4 regions of the Bacillus sp. JZ105 genome follow, and region 1 is predicted to be linked to each of the others. Evidence: riboswitches for the same ligand, from Rfam matches in the RefSeq annotation. Region 1 holds a riboswitch; each other region holds the start of a gene.
What was found. A riboswitch is a leader RNA that binds a small molecule or an ion and turns the genes downstream of it on or off. The one in region 1 is predicted to bind S-adenosylmethionine.

Region 2: linked by a shared signal. The riboswitch ahead of M1D81_RS18455 (5-methyltetrahydropteroyltriglutamate--homocysteine S-methyltransferase) and the one ahead of M1D81_RS07815 (DUF2292 domain-containing protein) in region 1 are both predicted to bind S-adenosylmethionine.
Region 3: linked by a shared signal. The riboswitch ahead of M1D81_RS05460 (bifunctional homocysteine S-methyltransferase/methylenetetrahydrofolate reductase) and the one ahead of M1D81_RS07815 (DUF2292 domain-containing protein) in region 1 are both predicted to bind S-adenosylmethionine.
Region 4: linked by a shared signal. The riboswitch ahead of mtnW (2,3-diketo-5-methylthiopentyl-1-phosphate enolase) and the one ahead of M1D81_RS07815 (DUF2292 domain-containing protein) in region 1 are both predicted to bind S-adenosylmethionine.

Annotation. Positions count from the first base shown of each region.
Region 1 covers NZ_CP096387.1:1,536,778-1,542,304, reverse strand. The annotation lists gene cobA (uroporphyrinogen-III C-methyltransferase) at 1-87, opposite strand, end outside; gene cysC (adenylyl-sulfate kinase) at 117-710, opposite strand; gene sat (sulfate adenylyltransferase) at 725-1,861, opposite strand; gene M1D81_RS07825 (inorganic phosphate transporter) at 1,919-2,983, opposite strand; gene M1D81_RS07820 (phosphoadenylyl-sulfate reductase) at 2,997-3,698, opposite strand; gene M1D81_RS07815 (DUF2292 domain-containing protein) at 3,744-3,848, opposite strand; SAM riboswitch class I at 3,965-4,067, opposite strand; gene pyrE (orotate phosphoribosyltransferase) at 4,235-4,873, opposite strand; gene pyrF (orotidine-5'-phosphate decarboxylase) at 4,881-5,527, opposite strand, start outside.
Region 2 covers NZ_CP096387.1:3,577,007-3,582,533, forward strand. The annotation lists gene M1D81_RS18450 (gluconate:H+ symporter) at 1-1,115, shown strand, start outside; SAM riboswitch class I at 1,198-1,310, shown strand; gene M1D81_RS18455 (5-methyltetrahydropteroyltriglutamate--homocysteine S-methyltransferase) at 1,399-2,523, shown strand; gene M1D81_RS18460 (glycoside hydrolase family 1 protein) at 2,578-3,996, opposite strand; gene M1D81_RS18465 (beta-glucoside-specific PTS transporter subunit IIABC) at 3,968-5,527, opposite strand, start outside.
Region 3 covers NZ_CP096387.1:1,098,410-1,103,936, reverse strand. The annotation lists gene M1D81_RS05470 (CvfB family protein) at 1-762, opposite strand, end outside; gene M1D81_RS05465 (YajQ family cyclic di-GMP-binding protein) at 988-1,479, shown strand; SAM riboswitch class I at 1,561-1,679, shown strand; gene M1D81_RS05460 (bifunctional homocysteine S-methyltransferase/methylenetetrahydrofolate reductase) at 1,758-3,599, shown strand; gene metH (methionine synthase) at 3,583-5,527, shown strand, end outside.
Region 4 covers NZ_CP096387.1:1,327,018-1,332,544, forward strand. The annotation lists gene M1D81_RS06745 (aminotransferase class I/II-fold pyridoxal phosphate-dependent enzyme) at 65-1,255, shown strand; SAM riboswitch class I at 1,300-1,401, shown strand; gene mtnW (2,3-diketo-5-methylthiopentyl-1-phosphate enolase) at 1,504-2,724, shown strand; gene M1D81_RS06755 (2-hydroxy-3-keto-5-methylthiopentenyl-1-phosphate phosphatase) at 2,724-3,419, shown strand; gene M1D81_RS06760 (methylthioribulose 1-phosphate dehydratase) at 3,383-4,021, shown strand; gene M1D81_RS06765 (1,2-dihydroxy-3-keto-5-methylthiopentene dioxygenase) at 4,038-4,568, shown strand; gene M1D81_RS06770 (aspartyl-phosphate phosphatase Spo0E family protein) at 4,869-5,111, shown strand; gene M1D81_RS06775 (ATP-binding protein) at 5,158-5,527, opposite strand, start outside.

The DNA.
Region 1 (5,527 bases):
ATCTGCCTGCTGTATCGCCTTATGGGCCTTTAATGTGATTAAATCTGGGTCACCGGGTCCAGCACCCACAATGTATACTTTCCCCATCTTGCTTTTCTCCCCCTGCCATCAGGCGATTATTTCGTAGTTCCTTTTACATAATCAACAAGACGCTGTTTAGATTCCTCACGGGATAATTCCCCTGTATCTAATACGAGCTCAGGCGCAGCAGGCTCTTCATACGGTGAATCGATTCCAGTGAAAAACGGAATTTCGCCGTTTCTCGCCTTTTTATATAACCCTTTTGGATCACGCTCTTCACACACGTTCAGATCACATTTGACAAACACTTCGTGAAATTCTCCATCTTCGACCAACTGTCTGACAGTATGGCGGTCTTCTTGAAATGGAGAAATAAAAGCAGTGATGACAATCGTCCCTTGCTCCACAAACAATTTCGCCACTTCTCCGATCCGGCGGATGTTTTCTTTTCTGTCATCATCTGAAAACCCTAGATCTTTATTGAGTCCGTGCCGCACGTTATCGCCGTCAAGAACTGTGACTTGGTAGCCTTGTTCAAACAGCTCTCTTGCAGCTGCATTCGCGATCGTTGATTTCCCTGACCCGCTTAGACCTGTAAGCCAGATAATGCCGCTCGTATGATTGTTTTTTTGTTGATATTCTTTTTTTGTAATTGATGAATCATGCCACACGATATGTTCGTTGCTCATATCATACCCTCCCATTAAGATACCGTCGTTTTTAATCCTTCGATTAATGTTTCAATGACTTCTTTTCGGCTGAACGTGCTTGGTGGTAATTCACCGTTTCTCAGCATTGTTCGAACCTTTGTACCTGAAAGAATGACATGCTCGCTTTTGTCGTGAGGACACGTTTTTGGTGTGGCCATCGCTTCACATGTATTACAGTAGAAGCTGTGTTCAAATTTTAATGGCGTAATGCCGATTTCTTCGCTTGTAAATTGATCAAATAGTTCCTGCGCCTCGTATGTGCCGTAATAGTCACCAACACCTGCATGATCTCTTCCGACAATAAAATGGGTGCAGCCATAATTTTTCCGCACTAGCGCATGAAAAATGGCTTCCTTTGGTCCAGCATAACGCATTGCAGCAGGAAAAACACCTAAAAAGACGCGGTCTTTTGGATAATAACCGTCCAATAACACTTGATAGCTTTTCATTCTTACATCTGCTGGGATGTCGTCAGATTTTGTTTCACCGACAAGAGGATTTAAAAATAAACCATCGACTGTTTCCAGTGCTGTTTTTTGAATATATTCATGAGCACGATGAACCGGGTTTCTCGTTTGGAAACCAACAATGGTTTTCCAGCCGTTTTCTTGAAAATGACGTCTTGTTTCTTCTGGCTCATACGTAAATTGAGGGAATGGTTTTTCACTGCGTTTCGTCAGTGTAATTTTTCCGCCAATGTAAGTATCGCCGCGTTCAAATAATTTTTTCACGCCTGGATGATTGCGGTCATCTGTTTTATAGACATTCACCGCTTCTTTTTCCTTATCTGGTGTGTATTGATCCTCTACTTCAATGACCCCATATACAGTTCCATTGTAGGATAAGCGCACGATATCGCCTTGATGGATTTCCGCCGCCTTTTCTTTTGTCACTGGCAGTGTAATAGGAAGAGACCAAACGACACCACTTGCTAGCCGCATATTGCTTACAACTGCTTCATAATCCGCTTTTGTTAAAAACCCTTCAATTGGACTATATCCGCCAATTGCAATGAGTTCAAGGTCTGCAAAGGAAATCGCATCTAGTTCAATTTCCTTCGCAGCCGTGCTGAGATCATATTCTTCATTTACTCGATTAATTAATACGCCACCATGTGGTGTTAAACTCATTTGTTCATCTTCCTCTCAATGTTCATATTTATTAGATGTTAATAGTCGGATTTATGGTTAAATCCCGCCGCCCTGTTCATGAATAGAGCTGCTTTCATTTTTGACTGCTTTCATCAGACTCAGCGCACCAAGTGAGGCAAGCAGTACACTCATCATGATAAAGATAGAGTAATAGTCTCCTTTTAAGAAAAGGCTCACAAGCAAATACGATAGGCTGAGTGATAAGAAAGGTGAGACCACCCATACTTTCAGCATTTTTTTCACCACATGTTTGTGAAAAATGTTAGGCCCGCCTTTTGCCATTCCAAGCCCGATAATAGACGAGGAGGTGATTTGCGTAAGTGGAACGGGCAGCCCAAAAATAGAGCTGACGATGACAAGCCCGGCACCGGTACTCGAAAGTAAAATCCCTTCGCCTGTTTGATAGCGGGTAATTTTCTTTCCGTTTGTTTCCAGTACTCTTCTACCTAGCAAGAGGGCCCCTGCTGCGACAAAGATTCCGCCGTAAAGTGTTCCCTGCCCAACTGACAAAACGCCTGAAGCGACGAGCGGGCCGACGGCATTTGCCACATTGTTCATACCGGCTGAAAATGCCTCTAAAAATCCGCTGAGGATTAATACGACAGATAAAATAGCTGTGCCTTTTTTAGACAGCTTCCGTTTAGGGAACATTCTGATGATTTTGACGACAGCAAAGGTAAAAAGAAAGGCGAAAAGCGGGATGATAACCCAAAATGCCACAATCACTAAAATGGATTTCACAAACAAAACTTTATATGCGACTGCCACACCAACTACAGCCCCTACTGTGACCTCACTTGTTGATAAAGGAATCGCCATCAGATTTGCTATGAAAAGTGATAGTGCAGCAGAACCAATGATAATACAAACGATTTCAAGTGTAATGACTGATTCTGGCATAATACCAGAGCTGATCGTTTTGACGACCTCACCGCCGCCAATCACTGAACCTGCTAAAATCCCAACTGCACAAAAACTGAGTGCATAAATGGGCTTTTGAATGGCACCTGATCCATACGCAATGCCCATAGAAGCAGCTGCTCCGCTTGCGCCTATGTTTAAAGCAAAGAATAGACTAAATAAAATTGCGGCGATTTCCATACATTATGCTCCCTTACTCATGTAATCCGCACTCTGTCTTTGCTGTGCCTGACCATCTGCCAGAACGCAGATCATCTGCAGTAAATGCTGGCTGTGTACACGGTGCACAGCCGATACTTGGATATCCTTGGTCATGCAGCGGATTATAAGTAAGTTCCTCTCTAGATGCATATCTCCATATGTCCTTCCACGTCCAATGGATGAGGGGACATACTTTCACTGATTTGAATTTTTCATCCTTATTTAAGAAATTCGTCCCTGCTCGTTTTGGTGACTGCTCTCTTCTTAAACCAGAAAGCCATGCTGGATAACCAGACAGGGCTTCTTGCAAAGGAATGACCTTACGCATATGACAGCAGCTTTGAGGATCAGTTTTCCATAATTGATCACCGTGCTGCTCATTTTGCTGTTCAACCGTCAGCTCAGGCGTTTTCAGTACAATATCTAAACCCGGATATCTTTCCTTTACCGCATCAATTGTGTCGTAAGTTTCTTTAAAATGCAGACCTGTATCTAAAAAGACAATTCTCGCATCTTTTTTTACTTTTGCAATCAGATCAATCAGAACAATGCCCTCAATCCCAAAGCTGCACGCATATACGAGCTGGTCACCATAATGACCGTACGCCCATTTCAGTACAGACAGGGCTCCTTTATACAAATCATCCTCTTGAAATGTAATGGACGGCTCTTGCCAATTTTCATAAGTTAACATGATTTCTCCCCTTCCGGAGTACCGCTCATATTGCTATTTTCCGCACTACTTTAATCTAATTTTTTCGTTTTTTTCCACTTGAATCACTTGACCGTCCTGAACAATTAACGTAATTGAACCGAATTTCATATCCCCAATCAGTTCTTGCATATGCTTTACTAAGTCCTCATCCTGATTTTGTTTCACTTCCATCTCCTCTTCCTCCTCACCGTTAAAATAAAAAAACTTTCTTTCAGTCCGAAAGAAAGATGAGGAAGCTCGCAATTTCCTTATCTTTCAAAATAGAATCATTTTGCAGGAAGTAGCACCTTGCGAATCGCAGGTTGCCGGGTTTCATCGGGCCAGTCCCTCCACCTCTCTGGATAAGAGTTTCAATTTGTCTTAAATATTAACACAATTCAAACAAAAGTCAACCCGACTTTATTGATAGGATTAGTTTTTATTAAAATTTGAGTCTATTTTACTATTTTTACCCAAATAAAAAAGCCGTGCGGGCAGGCACAGCTTTAAAATTGTTAACGATGGACTTTGACTTTTCAGACCGTTTCTTCCATCCAAGATTCAGAGGAAGGGTCTTGTCTCCAGCGTTTTAGTTTGTTCATCGCAGACGGCTCAATCGCTTTCAGTTCAAGTGCCACGTCTGTCAATGTGTCATAGTCTGTCAGGGTGACATATGGAATATTTTTTTCTTGAAAAGCGGCCGCTGCTTTTGGCAGTCCGTATGTGAAGATTGCGGCAACTCCTAGTACCTCGCAGCCCTCAGCTTGAAGAGCAGCAACCACTTCCAGCACACTGCCTCCTGTGGAGATAAGGTCTTCGACGACGACAACCTTTTGGCCTTTCGATACGGCCCCTTCAATTTGATTTCCTTTGCCGTGTGCTTTCGGCTTACTTCTGACATAACACATCGGGATGTTCAAGCGGTCTGCTGCTAATGCCGCATGCGGAATGCCTGCTGTTGCAGTACCCGCGACAACCTCTGCTCCCTTGAAATGAGTGAGAATCAAATCTTTTAGACCTTCCGCAATGTCGTGTCTGACTTCTGGATATGATAATGTGAGGCGGTTATCACAATAGATCGGTGATTTTATACCGCTCGCCCATGTAAACGGTTCGTCTGGTTTTAATGAGACCGCTTTGATTTGTAATAGATGTTTCGCGATTTTTGATTTCATCTGGCAGTCACTCCCACTCTTTCAAAATTTGATGATAGGCTTCTAATGGTTTATCAGCTTTTGTGATTGATCTTCCGACAACAATTTGTGAAACACCTTGCTCTTTTGCATAGGCAGGTGTCGCCACACGCTTTTGGTCATCGGTTTGATCATTCGGTAAGCGAATCCCTGGCGTTACAGTGAGAAAAGAGGGTGAGATATGTTCATGAAGTGCTTTAGATTCATGAACAGAGCAAACAACACCGTCCAGTCCACTTTCATATGCTAATTGTCCGTACCGGATCACAGCCTCTTGCAGCGGACGGTCAATGAGTAACTCGCTTCTCATCATGTCTTCTGACGTACTAGTCAGCTGGGTCACTGCAATAATGCCCGGACGGCTTTGTCCAGCAGGAGTCCCGCTTTCAAGTCCCTCTAATGCAGCCTGCATCATTCGTTTCCCGCCAGCAGCATGCACATTGACCAAATCAACGCCAAGTGTGGCAAGCCGGTTCATCGCTTTTTGGACCGTTGTTGGAATGTCATGTAATTTTAGATCGAGAAAAATGCGGCAATTTTTTTCTTTCAGCGCTTCAAGGATGGCAGGTCCTTCTTGGTAAAACAGCTCCATGCCGACCTTCACAAATAATGGTGTCCCTTCAAAGGGATCTAAAA
Region 2 (5,527 bases), 1.7 Mb from region 1:
CGATGCTTGGGAAATTGATGGCTGATTCTGGCGGAGCTCAGCGGATCGCGATGACACTTATTGACCGATTTGGCATCGGAAAAATCCAATGGGCGACGATGCTGACTGGGTTTGTGATTGGAATTGCTCTATTTTATGAAACCGGATTCATTATCTTAATTCCATTGGTCTTTACGATCGCTCAGGCTGCAAGACTTCCTGTGCTGTATGTGGGTATGCCGCTCGTCGCTGCACTCATCACCACACATGGCTTCCTCCCTCCTCACCCAGGACCGACTGCCATTGCGAATGTCTTTCAGGCAAACATGGGACAAACCTTATTGGTTGGGATTATTTTAGCGATTCCTGCTGTTTTAGTAGGCGGACTTCTTTTTACGAGACTATTTAAAAAAGAGCAGTTGCACGCACATATCCCAAAGAACTTATTTAATCCAAAGGAATTCACAGAAGAAGAAATGCCTAGCTTCGGCATTAGCATTTTCACCGCTGTTTTGCCTGTATTACTTATGACATTCAGAGCATTTCTAGAAATTTTCTTCCCATCCTCCCCATTGCTGCCAACTGCTGAGTTTTTAGGCGAACCGGCGATTGCACTATTAATCTCAGTGCTGCTTGCCATCTACACGTTTGGGCTTGGAAGAGGAAAGAGCATGCAGGATGTGATGAAGTCCATCACGGATTCTATCGGCTCTATTGCTATGATTCTATTAATTATTGCAGGCGGCGGTGCCTTTAAACAAGTGCTCATTGATAGCGGCGTCGATCAATACATTGCAGGGATCATGCAAGGAAGCACACTTTCTCCCCTGCTTCTGACTTGGCTCATTGCTGCTGTCCTTCGTGTCTCTTTAGGATCAGCCACTGTCGCCGGTCTCACGGCGGCTGGTATTTCTGCACCACTGATTGGCCTGACGGGTGTCAGCCCTGAATTAATGGTGATCGCAACAGGTGCCGGCAGTATTACGTTCTCTCATGTGAATGATGCAGGTTTCTGGATTTATAAAGAATACTTTAACCTATCAATGGCTCAAACCTTTAAAACGTGGACATTGATGGTCACTGTGCTTTCACTTGTCGGACTAGCTGGTGTTCTTGTTGCTGATTTGTTCATGTAGGAAATTAAATTGTAAAAACCATTGACTTTTCCCTGAAAACGTTGAATAATTGTGTTTATTAAGAAAATTGAATCAAAAGGTAACCTTATTAAGAGTGGTGGAGGGACTGGCCCTGTGAAACCCGGCAACCGCTGTTCCTAGGAACAGAATGGTGCTAATTCCTTAAGCAAGCAGATGCTTGTTTGAAGATAAGGCAGAGTTCTCACAGTATATGATGCTCTTCCTTATCTAAGGAAGAGCTTTTTTATTTGATTTTTTAACCTGAAGAAAGAAGGGATTCAGCATGACACAAGTACAAACCATTGGAAAGAAAACAACAAAACCGCCATTCCGCGCAGATCAAGTAGGAAGTTTACTTCGTTCAGAGCGCATCAAGGAAGCACGCAAGCAAAAAGCAGACGGTACGCTGACAGCAGAGCAGCTCCGACAAATTGAAAACGAAGAAATTACACGTATTGTAGAGAAGCAAAAAGAAATTGGGTTAGAGGTTGTCACAGATGGTGAGTTCCGACGTGCATGGTGGCATTTTGACTTTCTTGAAGGACTCGATGGAGTTGAAGGATTTGAAGCAGATCAAGGCATTCAATTCCATAACACAACGACAAAAGCTAGAGGTATCAAGGTAACAGGCAAGATCGATTTTACAGATCATCCAATGCTGGAGGATTATCGTTTCCTTCACAGCATCGCTGGTGATCATACGGCTAAAATGACGATTCCAAGTCCGAATATGCTCTTTTTCCGTGGAAAGCTTGAAGAAGGAGTGTATGACAGCTTAGAGGAATTCCACCATGATGTGGCACAGGCATATAAGAAAGCAATCCGTGCTTTTTATGATGCAGGCTGCCGCTACTTGCAACTGGATGATACGGCATGGGCAGTGTTCTTTTCTGAAAAAGGCCATGAACAAATCAAAGCCTTTGGCCGAAAAGAAGATGAACTTCGTGAATCGTTTGCGAAGACAATCAATCAAGCTGTTGCCGACCGCCCAGAGGACTTGGTGATTACGATGCACATTTGCCGCGGTAACTTTAAATCAACTTGGGCAGCTGAAGGTGGTTACGAATCAGCAGCAGAAACAATTTTTGCCGGCTTAGATCTTGATGGTCTCTTTTTAGAGTTTGACGACGATCGTTCTGGCGGATTTGAGCCCCTTCGATATGTGAAGAACCCAAACCTTCAAATCGTACTAGGCCTTGTCACTTCAAAATACGGAGAGCTTGAGCCAGTTGAACAGATTAAAAAACGTATTGAGGAAGCTGCTCAATATGTAGACATTAACCAAATCTGTTTGAGCCCACAATGCGGATTCGCCTCAACAGAGGAAGGCAACCTGTTAACAGAAGAGCAACAATGGGAAAAGCTGCGTCATGTGATTGAGATTGCTGATCAAGTGTGGACTTCGTAGTCCCTCAAAGACAAAAAAAGACAAACCACAGTATGAGCGGTTTGTCTTTTTCTTTTATGCATCCAAATGTTCCCCATTTGTCGCAATCACTTGTTTATACCAGTCGAAGCTTTTCTTTTTCTTTCTATCTAATGTACCGTTTCCTTCATTATCACGGTCAACATAAATGAAGCCGTAGCGTTTTTTCATTTCAGCCGTTGATGCGCTGACAAGGTCAATTGGGCCCCAGCTTGTATAACCGATCAGGTCAACTCCATCTGCGATCGCTTCTCTCGCCTCTAGCAAATGGCTTCTGAGGTAATCAATTCGGTAATCGTCTTGAATGGATCCGTCTTCTTCTACTTGATCGACAGCACCCAATCCATTTTCTACGATAAACAATGGCTTTTGGTAGCGGTCATACAGCTGATTCAGTGTTGTACGAAGTCCTTTCGGATCAATTTGCCAGCCCCAATCACTTGCTTCTAGATAAGGGTTTTTCACACCTTCAAATAGGTTACCGCCAGTCACTTGTTCAAGGATCTTTGGATCTGTACTCGTTACAAAACTCATATAATAACTGAAACCAATATAGTCCACTGTATGGTTTCTTAAAATGTCTTCGTCCCCTTCTTGGAACTCGATGTTGATGTCATTTTCAAGGAAATAACGTTTCATGTAACTTGGGTAATAACCTCTTGCCTGTACATCTGAGAAGAACAATGTTTTACGGTCTTGCTCAATTGCAGCAAACATATCTTTTGGTCTTGAGCTGTACGGATAAGTTGTCATCGCCGCAATCATACAGCCGATTTTCGCATCAGGAATGATTTCGTGTCCTGCTTTGACAGCCAAAGCACTTGCAACAAATTGGTGATGCGCTGCTTGATATTGAATACTTTTCTCGTCATCACCCTCTTCAAATACAAGTCCGCCGCCAGTGAAAGGCGCATGTAATACAACGTTGATTTCATTGAAGGTCATCCAATATTTCACTTTATCTTTAAAGCGAGTGAACAATGTTTTCGCGTATGTTTCATAAAGATCCACAAGCTTACGGTTTCTCCATCCGCCGTAGTTTTTCACAAGTGCGAGCGGCATTTCATAGTGAGAGATGGTGACAACTGGCTCAATTCCATGCTTATGCAGTTCATCAAATACTTTTTCATAAAAAGCGAGGCCTGCTTCATTCGGTTCCGCATCGTCGCCATTTGGGAAAATACGCGGCCAAGAAATGGATAATCTGAAGCACTTGAATCCCATTTCTGCAAAGAGTGCAATATCTTCTTTATAGCGATGGTAGAAATCGATTGCATCATGATATAAGTTAAGGTCTTTCATTGATTCATCGAATGGGTGCATAATACCATTTGGTGATACATCAGCTGTCGATAAGCCTTTTCCATCTTTATTATATGCGCCTTCAACTTGGTTCGCTGCAACAGCGCCGCCCCATAAGAAACCTTTAGGAAATGTTTTTTCTAACTTGTTCATGTTGAATACCCTCCTCTTTTTCTTCTACACTGACTGTAAGCAGTGTCTCTTTCACTGTAATCGTTCCATCTGTTTTCGCATCAACTTGTGCAAAATCGTTTGTGTTGGTGACAATAACAGGTGTGGTGACATCATAGCCTTCTTGCTGAATGCCCTCGATATCAAAATCAATGAGCACATCTCCTGCTTGAATCAGATCACCTGACTGCACATGACTTGTGAAATACTTTCCGCCAAGTTTTACCGTGTCAATCCCGACATGAATGAGAAGTTCTGTACCCTGTTCACTTTTCAAGCCAATGGCATGTTTTGTATGGAAAATGGTTTCAACCTTGCCGTTGAATGGTGCTACAACACGTCCAGCTGTTGGTACAATGGCTGCTCCTTTACCCATGATTTCATTAGAGAATGTTGCATCATTTACTTGATTGAGCGGCTTTAGTTGACCTTCAAGCGGGCTTTGTACCACTTCATTTTGAAGTGATGCTGTGTCTTTCTTATCTTCTGGTTTGTCTGCTTTTGTATCATCTTTCACTGGTACATCTTTGAATCCTAGAACAAGTGTCATGATCGTTGCTACGACAAAGGCGATTACTAAGCCGATGATAGAGTAGACAAATGTTGGTCCAATGAATGTCGGGAGACCTGGGAGACCTGCTGATCCAGATACCACATATGATTTTACTTTGAAGATCGACATGAACACGCCGCCTGCTGCTGCACCAATGAGGGCTGCAAAGAACGGTTTTTTCAATCGCATGTTCACACCATACATAGCAGGTTCAGTAATACCCATTAAGGCTGTGATGCTTGTAGACATCGCCAATGATTTGAATGTTTTGTTTTTTGATCTTAAGAAGACACCGAGTGCTGCGCCTGCCTGTGCCATATTCGCTACAAACATCATTGGGAGAATGAAGTCAAAACCGTTTAATGTAATGTTGTTGATCATGATTGGAAGCAGTGCATAGTGCATGCCCGTAATGATCAATGGTGACATGAATCCGCCGATCAAGAGTCCTGCTAAAATACCTGCATGTTTAAACAATAAATCAATTCCACCTGAAAGGCCATTTCCGATAATCCCGCCAAGCGGTCCAACCGCGATGAGCATAATTGGTACAACGACAAGAAGTGTGACCGTTGGAACAAGGATGATCTTTAGTGATTTCGGACTATATTTTTCTGCGAATCTTTCAACATATGAGCCGAGCCAGATGGTGAGTAGAATTGGAATCACCGATGAAGAGTACACAACGGCAACCACTGGCAAGCCTAGAAACTCTGTATTTCCCGCGCCTAGTAAAGCGGTTAACTGCGGGTGCAGTGCTGCTGCTGCAATGGCAGCCGCGATATACTGATTTGTGCCAATTTTTTTGGCTACGCTTACAGCAAGCAGAATCGGTAAGAAGTAAAAGGCTCCATCTCCGATGGCTGTTAAAATCGCATACGTACTGCTTTTATCTGATATCCACTGGAATGTGAGCATCAATGCCAAAATCCCTTTGATCATACCGGCTCCAGCGATGGC
Region 3 (5,527 bases), 440 kb from region 1:
GCTCATTTGAAATCTTTCGCGGATGTCCTCTGGATCACTTTTATCCCAATAAGGCATGGCGCCGTTTCTTGTTCTCATATAGGTTAAAATTTCTTCTGCATCGACAGATAATGCATCCTGTTTTCTAGGAAGCAGAGAAACGTTCACGGTTCCATCCTCTTTCACTGCAATGACGCGTCCTGTAACGGTCGATCCTAATCGCGGCTCTTCCTTTCGTTCCGTGCGATGGATAAACCCTCGCACGCCTGTATCAGTCAGCATAAAGGAACCTGTCGCAATTAAACGATAGATTGTTCCAGAGATTTCTTTGTTCATTAAGGTTTCTGGTGCCTCAGTGAACAATTCACTGATCACGTCTTCTGTAGCTGGTTTTGCGAACATTCTGCCGTAGCTTGTGACTTTCAGCATACAGTAGAGTTTGTCTCCTTTTTTCGGCCATGCTTCCTCAAAAGGCGGGAGGTGTTCTGTCGCCACAAGTGCATCCTTTGACAGCCCAACATCAACAAATGCGCCCATGTCTTCTACCACGTCCACGACTTCTACCCAGCCGTATGTATGTGCGTTAATTGTAGGGATTTTCATCGTGGCAGCGAGTCTTTCTTCATGATCTACATATAAGTAGACCTCTACTTCATCTCGGTCTCCAATATCTTCTGTCATTTCACTGCGGTGTAAGAGGACCGAATCTTCACCGTCTGTCAAAAAGTAGCCGTATTCCATTTCATTCTCTATTTGCAAGGTCAGTTGCTCACCTGGTCTCATGTTCTCTTCCTTCCTATCTGCCCATAAAAGAGCGTTCGTTCATCTTTTGATTCACTCTATTCTACTATACTTCTTCCCGCATGAACATCTCTAGTTCTGTTAGCTAAAGTGGACAAACTGGACACGATTTATACGGCTGTCGGCTGTACTCTTTGATAAAGTTTTCTTCTTCTGCTATTTGCATGATAAAATAGACGCAATATCTAAACTTGGAGGTCATGTGTGATGGCAAAAGAAAGCTCATTTGACATTGTATCGAAGGTTGAACTGCCTGAAGTGCAAAACGCTGTTCAGGCAGCATTGAAAGAAATTAAAAACCGTTATGATTTTAAAGGAAGTAAAAGTGATATTTCTCTCGAAAAAGAAGAGCTTGTTCTCATTTCTGATGATGACTTCAAACTTGAGCAGCTAAAAGATGTGCTTGTGACAAAGCTGATCAAACGAAATGTTCCAACTAAAAACATCGATTACGGAAAAACCGAGCATGCCCTAGGCGGTACAGTACGCCAGCGTGCGAAGCTGATCAGCGGGATTGATCAAGACAACGCCAAAAAGATCAACGCGCTCATCAAGCAGTCTGGTATCAAAGTGAAATCACAATTTCAGGATGACCAAGTGCGTGTGACAGGGAAAAATAAAGATGATTTACAAGAAGTGATTTCTCTTATGCGCAAGGCTGATTTGCCGATTGATGTCCAATTTATAAATTTTCGATAAATTTCAAATTTTCCATTGATTATTTCTGCATTTTTCGTTACAGTTGATGGAAGTTCAATTCATTGACATGTTCATATCGCTTTCTTATCAAGAGAGGCAGAGGGACTGGCCCTGTGAAGCCTCAGCAACCGGTGTAGTAGAAATTTATTTTCTATGACCAAGGTGCTAAATCCAGCAAGCAACTGCTTGGAAGATAAGGAGAAGAATTACGATACAGCCAAAAAGTCTTCTTCTTATCAGAAGGCTTTTTTTGTTACATAGAAATAAGGAGGAATACAATGGGCCTATTACAAGACTTACAAAACCGCGTACTGATAGCTGACGGAGCGATGGGAACACTTTTATACTCTTACGGCATTGACCGCTGCTTTGAAGAATTAAATTTATCGAAAGAGGATGAAGTGAAACGCGTTCACGAGGCATATGTGCAGGCTGGCGCTGACATCATCCAAACGAACACATACGGCGCGAATTATATTAAACTATCCCGCTACGGCTTAGAGGAAGAAACAAAACGCATCAATACAAAAGCGGTACAAATTGCAAAAGCAGCCGCAGGCTCTGCTTATGTACTCGGAACAATTGGCGGCATTCGGACGTTTAACAAAAATGCCTACTCTATAGAAGAAATCAAAAGAAGCTTTAGAGAGCAGCTGTACATCCTATTAAATGAAGAACCTGACGGATTGCTGCTTGAAACGTATTATGACATAGAAGAAGCAAAGGCTGTTCTCCAAATTGCCCGCAAAGAAACGACTCTTCCGATTGTCATGAACGTCTCTATGCATGAACAAGGCGTTTTGCAGGATGGTACGCCGCTGAAGGATGGTTTATCTGAGTTATCATCTCTTGGCGCAGATGTCGTCGGCATCAACTGCCGGCTGGGCCCTTATCACATGATTCAGGCACTAGAAGGCGTTCCACTTTTGGAAAATTCGCATTTATCTGTCTATCCTAACAGCAGTCTCCCCTCTCTTGAAGCAGGCAGACTCGTCTATGATACCGATAACGATTATTTCCGAAAAAGTGCACTTGAATTTAGAAATCAGGGCGCACGTATTATCGGAGGCTGCTGCGGAACAACACCTCAGCATATTAGCGCAATGGCTGAAGCGGTCAAAGATTTAGCACCGATCACTGAAAAAGAAGTGAAGGTGTTAAAAGAAGAAATCATTTCCATCCAAGATCAGCGCACTGAGCCAGGTCTTGATGAGCTGGCTGTGAAAAAACGTTCGATTATCGTAGAGCTTGATCCGCCCAAGAAGCTGAACTTCGAAAAATTTCTCGTTGCTGCAAATGAATTAAAAGATGCTGGCATTGATGCATTGACGTTAGCCGATAATTCTCTTGCGACTCCGCGCATTAGCAATGTCGCTTGCGGCGCATTATTAAAGCAGCAGCTCGATATGCGTTCTCTTGTTCATATCACATGCCGCGACCGTAATTTGATTGGACTTCAATCTCATTTAATGGGGCTCGACACCCTTGGATTAACCGATATTTTAGCGATCACAGGCGATCCATCTAAAATTGGAGACTTCCCAGGTGCAACATCTGTGTATGATTTAACCTCCTTTGATTTGATTCGACTCATCAAACAATTTAACGAAGGCCTTTCTTTCTCAGGAAAGCCCCTTGGCAAAAAGACCAATTTTTCAGTGGCTGGCGCGTTTAACCCAAATGTGCGCCATATTGATAAAGCAGTCAAACGTCTTGAGAAAAAAATCGAATACGGTGCTGATTATTTTATTTCACAGCCTGTTTATTCTGAGGAACAGCTTGTGAAAATTCATGAGGAAAGCCGCCACTTGGATAAACCGATTTATATCGGCATTATGCCGTTAACAAGCAGCCGAAATGCCGAGTTTATTCATCACGAAATTCCAGGTATCAAATTATCTGATTCTATTCGTGACATTATGGCCAAAGCTGGCGAGGATAAAGAAAAGCAGCGAGCAGAAGGCTTAGCAATTGCCCGCTCTTTATTAGATACAGCCTGCGAATTGTTTAATGGCATTTATTTAATTACTCCTTTCCTTCGATCAGATTTAACAGCAGAACTGACCACCTACATCCATCAGAAAGAAAAGGAGTCTAACGTCCATGTCAACTATCACTGAACAGCTCAAAAAACGCATCCTCGTCCTTGATGGGGCAATGGGCACAATGATTCAAAACGCCAACCTGACAGCAGAGGACTTTGGCGGAGAAGAGTATGAGGGCTGTAACGAGTATTTGAATGTGACAGCCCCTCACATCATCTCTAAGATCCATAGGGAGTACCTCGAAGCAAATGCTGACCTCATTGAAACAAATACGTTCGGCGCGACAGAGCTCGTTCTTGATGAATATGGGCTTGGCCACCTTGCCTATGAACTCAATGTTCGAGCTGCGCAGCTGGCAAAGGCAGAAGCAGACCGTTTCTCCACACCGGAGCAGCCTCGTTTTGTTGTAGGCGCAATGGGCCCGACAACGAAAACATTATCTGTGACAGGCGGCACAACCTTCAGTGAGCTCGTCAGAAACTATGAAGAGCAGGCCCGCGCTCTGATTGACGGAAAGTGTGATGCCCTTCTTTTAGAAACAAGCCAAGATATGCTGAATGTAAAAGCTGGATTCAAAGGGATTCAAGAAGCCTTTCAGCAGACGGGCATTCAATTACCACTCATGGTATCAGGAACGATTGAACCGATGGGCACCACCCTTGCTGGCCAGGATATTGAAGCCTTTTATATCTCTCTTGAGCATATGAAACCCATCAGTGTGGGCCTTAACTGTGCGACTGGTCCAGAATTTATGACAGACCATATTCGCACGCTATCCTCCATTGCAAAGTCAGCGGTGAGCTGCTATCCGAATGCTGGTCTCCCAGATGAAGAAGGCCAATATCATGAATCCCCTGTCTCTCTTGCTAAGAAAATCGCCGCCTTTGCTAAGGAAGGCTGGTTAAATATCGTCGGCGGCTGCTGCGGGACTACACCTGCGCATATTCAAGCATTGTCAGATGAAGTACGCACGCTTCAGCCGCGTCATATCACTCGCGAATCGCCGCAGCATACCGTATCAGGAATTGAGCCTCTTATTTATGAGGATTCGATGCGTCCTCTTTTTGTAGGCGAACGGACCAATGTCATTGGTTCTCGCAAATTCAAACGGCTCATTGCGGAACAAAAGTTTGAAGAAGCAGCAGAAATTGCTCGTGCTCAAGTGAAAAATGGCGCTCACGTCGTTGATGTGTGTCTCGCCGACCCAGACCGTGATGAGGCAGCAGACATGGAAGGCTTTTTACAAGAAGCCATGAAAAAGGTGAAAGCCCCTTTTGTCATTGATTCAACGGATAAACACGTGATTGAAAAGGCACTCACCTATTCTCAAGGGAAAGCCATCATCAATTCCATCAACCTTGAGGATGGCGAGGAACGCTTTGAAGAGATTCTTCCTCTTGTGAAGCTATATGGCGGTGCACTTGTTGTTGGCACGATTGATGAAATAGGAATGGCCGTGACAGCAGAACGAAAGCTTGAAATTGCTGTACGTTCTCACGATTTGCTAACGAGGAAGTATGGAATTCCCGCAAGTGACATCATTTTTGATCCGCTTGTCTTTCCCGTAGGCACTGGAGACGAGCAATATATTGGCGCCGCTGAAGAAACGGTCAAAGGCATTAAAATGATCAAGGAAACCCTGCCTGAGTGCCTCACCATTTTAGGCATCAGTAACGTATCTTTCGGGCTTCCGCCTGTTGGCAGAGAAATCTTAAATGCCGTCTATTTGTATCACTGCGTGCAAGCAGGGCTTGACTATGCCATTGTCAATACAGAAAAACTTGAACGCTTCGCTTCCATTCCAAAGGAAGAAATCAAACTAGCTGAATCCTTGCTTTATGAAACAAATGATCAAACACTGGCTGAATTCACCCAATTTTACCGCGGTAAAAAGAAAACGGAGAAAAAACCAAAGATCTCCTTATCACTTGATGAAAGGCTGGCGCTCTACGTCGTCGAGGGAACGAAAGAAGGTCTCATCGATGATCTATCCCTTGCTTTGG
Region 4 (5,527 bases), 210 kb from region 1:
CAATTCATAAAACAATCCATTACAGTGATTGTATTGTCACGTAACTTGAATAGAAGGTGAAGAAATGGAATTCCAGCAATCAGATGTGTTGAAACAATTACCGAAGCAATTTTTTGCGTCGCTTGTCCAAAAGGTGCAGAAAAAAGTACAGGAAGGGGCAGATATCATTAATTTGGGACAGGGAAATCCTGATCAGCCAACTCCTCCGCACATTGTAAAAGCCATGCAGGAAGCGGTAGCAAAACCTGAAAATCATCAATACTCCTCATTCCGTGGAACAGCGAAATTAAAAAAGGCTGCTGCCGCTTTTTATGAAAGAGAATATGGCGTCACACTTGATCCAAAGGCGGAAATTGCGATTTTATTTGGCGGGAAAGCAGGGCTTGTTGAGCTGCCGCAATGCCTGCTGAATCCGGGTGATACGCTTCTTGTCCCTGATCCTGGCTATCCTGATTATTGGTCAGGCGCTGTGCTTGCTGGAGCGCATATGGTAACCATGCCACTTCTTGAAAAAAATGATTTTTTACCTGACTACGATTTGCTGCCTGAAGATGATAAGAAAAAGGCAAAATTAATGTACTTAAATTACCCCAACAATCCGACGGGGGCTACGGCAAGCCGTTCATTTTTTGAAGAAACCGTTACGTTTGCGAAAGATCATAAGCTATGTGTTGTCCATGATTTTGCATATGGCGGCATTGGCTTTGATGGAGAAAAGCCGCTCAGCTTTCTGCAAATAGAGGGGGCGATAGAGACGGGAATAGAAATTTACACATTGTCTAAAACGTACAATATGGCAGGGTGGAGAGTAGGATTTGCAGCTGGAAATTCGTCTGTTATTGAAGCCATTGAGCTTTATCAGGATCATCTGTTTGTCTCCCTGTTTAAAGCCACTCAAGATGCAGCAGCGGAAGCGCTATTAAGCGATCAAACGTGCGTACAGGTGCAAAATGATCGATATGAGAAAAGGCGGAATGTGTGGATTGCTGCCTGCAAAGAAATTGGCTGGGAAGTCAGTGCACCAAAGGGATCATTTTTTGCTTGGTTAAAGGTGCCGGAAGGATATACATCTGAAGCCTTTTCTGACTTATTATTAGAGAAGGCACATGTTGTGGTTGCGCCAGGTAATGGCTTTGGTGATCACGGTGAAGGGTACGTGAGAGCAGGGCTTCTAACAAGTGAGGAGCGGTTACAAGAAGCTGCTCAGCGCATCGCTGCCTTGAATCTGTTTGAAAAAAAGCCATTGACAACATAAAAAAATGGTGCGATAATTCAGGCAATATTTAAGAAAATTGAATATTCTTATCAAGAGTAGGCAGAGGGACTAGCCCAATGAAGCCCGGCAACCGACTTCCATGAAGCACGGTGCTAATTCTTGCAGCAAGCGCTGAGAGATAAGATTCGGATGAATGACACGAAACAACCTCTTTAAGGCGCTCAAGAAGCACTTGAAGAGGTTTTTTTATTGAATATATGCATGACGCAATCGAAAGGGGATTCCTAGTGAGTGAATTACTGGCAACATACGTATTAACACATCGAGAGGATGAACAAATAAATCGAAAAGTGGAGCAGATCGCGCTTGGTTTAACAGTTGGATCATGGACGGATTTGCCGCAGCTCAAAAAGGAGCAGCTTCAAAAGCATAAAGGCCGAGTTGAAAAAGTATTAGAAAAAGCTGCTCCAGCCGAAAATGGTCTTTATCAATCAGAGGTGACGATTGCTTATCCTGAGGCAAACTTTTCAGCTGATTTACCAGCAGTTTTCACGACGATTTTTGGAAAGCTTTCACTAGATGGAAAAGTGAAGCTAGTCGATATCCAATTTTCTGAAGAATTTAAAAAAAGCCTGCCAGGACCTGTATTTGGAATTGACGGCATTCGAAAAAAGGTAGGCGTGTTTGATCGTCCATTATTGATGAGTATTTTTAAAGGCGTTATCGGCCGTGATATGCAGGATTTAAAAGAGCAGCTCCGTTTACAGGCATTAGGCGGGGTTGACTTCATCAAAGACGATGAAATTTTATTTGAAAGTCCATTAGCTCCTTTTGAAGAGCGAATCAAAGAAGGAAAAGCGATTTTAAAAGAAACCTATGAAGAGACAGGACACCGCACGCTGTATGCTGTCAATTTAACGGGCAGAACCTTTGACCTGAAGGATCGGGCGAGAAAGGCCGCTGAACTTGGGGCAGATGCGCTCTTATTCAATGTCTTTGCTTACGGCCTGGATGTCATGCAAAGCCTAGCTGAGGACCCAGACATTCCACTGCCGATTATGGCGCATCCTGCTGTGAGTGGTGCTTTGACATCCTCTCCTGAATATGGATTTTCGCATTCTCTTCTTTTAGGCAAATTAAATCGATATGCTGGCGCTGATTTGAGCCTTTTTCCCTCACCTTATGGGTCGGTTGCACTTCCGAAAAAAGATGCCTTTGGAATCTATGAAGCTTGTGTGAAAGAGGATACGGTTCAAAAAACATTCCCTGTCCCGTCAGCAGGCATTCATCCAGGAATGGTTCCAGTATTGATCAAAGATTTTGGAATTGATCATGTGATAAATGCAGGTGGAGGCATACACGGACATCCGCGGGGAGCCATCGGCGGAGGGAAGGCATTTCGTTCGATCATTGATGCAGTGATTCACGAAGAGTCCATCCGAGATAAGGCGGCTTCCTGCCAAGACTTAAAAGCGGCACTTGATCTTTGGGGAAGGGTAGCAGAATAATGAAAAAACCAATTGTATGCTGTGATTTTGATGGAACAATTACAAAAAATGATAATATCATCCGCATCATGAAACAGTTTGCACCAAGTGAATGGACGAAGCTGAAGGATGGTGTCCTGTCAAAGGAAATCACCATTCAAGAAGGCGTCGGGCAGATGTTTCAATTACTGAAAAGTGATCAGAAGGAAGCCATTCAATCATTTATATTAGAGGATACAGAGATTCGAGAAGGGTTTAAGCAATTTGTGGATGAAGTAAAAAAAGCAGACATTCCTTTCTATGTACTTAGCGGCGGTATGGACTTTTTTGTTTACCCGATCCTCGAAGGCATTGTCGATCGAGACGATATTTATTGCAACCATGCATCATTTGGGGAAGACCATATTCAGATTGAATGGCCGCATGCCTGCGATACGCAATGTCAAAATGGCTGCGGATGCTGCAAGCCCTCAATCATTCGAAAGCTGACTCATGAGGATGACTTCATCATCATGATCGGAGATTCAGTGACTGATGTGGAGGCGGCGAAGCATGCAGATCTTACGTTTGCGCGCGACTACTTGCTCAATGAATGTCAAGAGCTCGGGCTCGTACATAAGGAGTACGACACATTTATTGATCTACACGCGCAATTTGTTCAAATAAAGGAAGTGAAGGAATGGCAGACGCAAAGAGCAAACGCTGGCAGGAGCTAGCAGACGTTAAACGTGAACTGGCTCAAAGAGATTGGTTTTTCGGAACAAGCGGTAATTTATCGATCAAGGTGTCGGATGATCCAATCACGTTTTTGGTGACGGCAAGCGGCAAAGATAAACGAAAAGAAACAAACGAAGATTTTGTGCTAGTAAATGCGGCAGGCCAGACCCATCATCCGAACGAGCCGCTTAGACCATCAGCTGAAACACTGCTTCACACGTACGTGTATGAACGGACGAAAGCAGGCTGCTGCCTCCATGTCCATACAATCGATAATAATGTGATATCAGAGCTGTACGGGGATAAGGGAGAGATTCGTTTTAAAGGCAACGAAATCATCAAAGCGCTTGGTTATTGGGAAGAGGATGCAGAAGTGTCGATTCCGATTATTGAAAATCCAGCTCATATTCCGCAGCTTGCAGAGCAATTTGCAAAACATCTGACACTAGAGGCGTCATCTGGTGCTGTACTCATTCGCAATCATGGCATCACGGTCTGGGGAAAAACAGCCTTTGAAGCAAAACGAGTATTAGAAACATATGAATTTTTATTTAGCTATCACTTAAAATTAGCGCTTTATCAACAGCAGCTTGTAAGATAAAAAGGAGGAAAAGCACATGGCGACGATTTTGATTCATAACGAAGAGAACACATTACTGGAAAGCGAGCAAGAGGTAGCATCATATTTAGAAAACCAAGGGGTCATTTATGAGCATTGGGATATTGAAAAGCTGCCAAACCGTTTATCAGAAAAGTATGATTTAACCGATGAGGAAAAGGAAGAGATTTTGACTGTTTTCCAAAAAGAAATCCAAAGTATTTCTGAAAAAAGAGGGTACAAAGCGCAGGATGTCATTTCATTATCTGATGCCACGCCAAATCTTGATGAGCTGCTCCAAAACTTTAAACGTGAGCATCACCATACAGATGATGAAGTACGCTTTATTGTGAGCGGGCACGGAATCTTTGCTATTCAAGGCAAGGATGGCGTCTTTTTTGATGTGAGATTGAATCCAGGTGATTTAATTTCTGTTCCGCCAAACATTCGTCATTACTTTACACTTCAAGAGGATCGCAAAGTGGTCGCAGTTCGCATATTTGTCACAACTGAGGGCTGGGTGCCGATTTACGAGGAAGAAACGGTTTAATGATAGAGCTGATCATTCCGCATGAGGCGGAAGATCAGCTTTTTTTTAGGAGATTAGATATAAAATGAGAAAGAAAATAGTTGATTTTGATCTTCTGCATAGGATAAAATTCTGTTTAATCAATGTGTCAGTCCTGTCCAATTTTGAAGTTTACCCCCAAATTTGATTGGGTAAAAGGTCTTTAGGCTGTAAAAAATTAAATAAAATAAGCATATTTAATTTAATTTACAAATAAAGTATAATTTTGGTGTCGGATCATTTTGAGCATAGACAGTCGAAATCATTGCGGGAGCTGAGATCATGAATATTTATGTAAGGAAAGAACAATTGCTGATGTCCATTGATGAGAAGAGAAAACAAATGGTAGAAGCTGCTCAAGTGGAAGGGTACACTGGTGAGACGACAATTAAATATAGTCAAGAACTGGACAACCTGATGAATGAGTATCAGCATCTTCTTTTTCATGAGAAACAATCTGCCCCCTCCTTTCATGATCTAGTGTCTCAAATGAGTCTATTATCTGTGAACCGCCCCTCTTATTGACATGAAAAACCGGTCTTGCATAAGCAAAACCGGCTGACATCTTCAGTTATGCTGAGTGAGCAGAAGGAAGCATGATCATGACAGTCGTTCCTTTATTCACTTCGCTATGAATATCAATTGTTCCGCCATACATCGAAATGATTCGTTTACACACGACAAGCCCAAGACCTGTGCCTTTTTCCTTCGACGTAATAAAGGGGAGGAAGATGTGCTTTAACATCTCTTCTGGTATGCCTTCACCTGTATCCTCTACTTTAATGATGACATGTTCTTTTTCAGCTTCGATCACAATCTTCAAATGACCGCCGTTTGGCATCGCTTCTAAAGAGTTCTTTGCTACATTTAAAACGACTTGTTTAATATGATCCTTTGTGCAATACACGCCCACATCTTGAATCGTATTGATTTGCAAATCC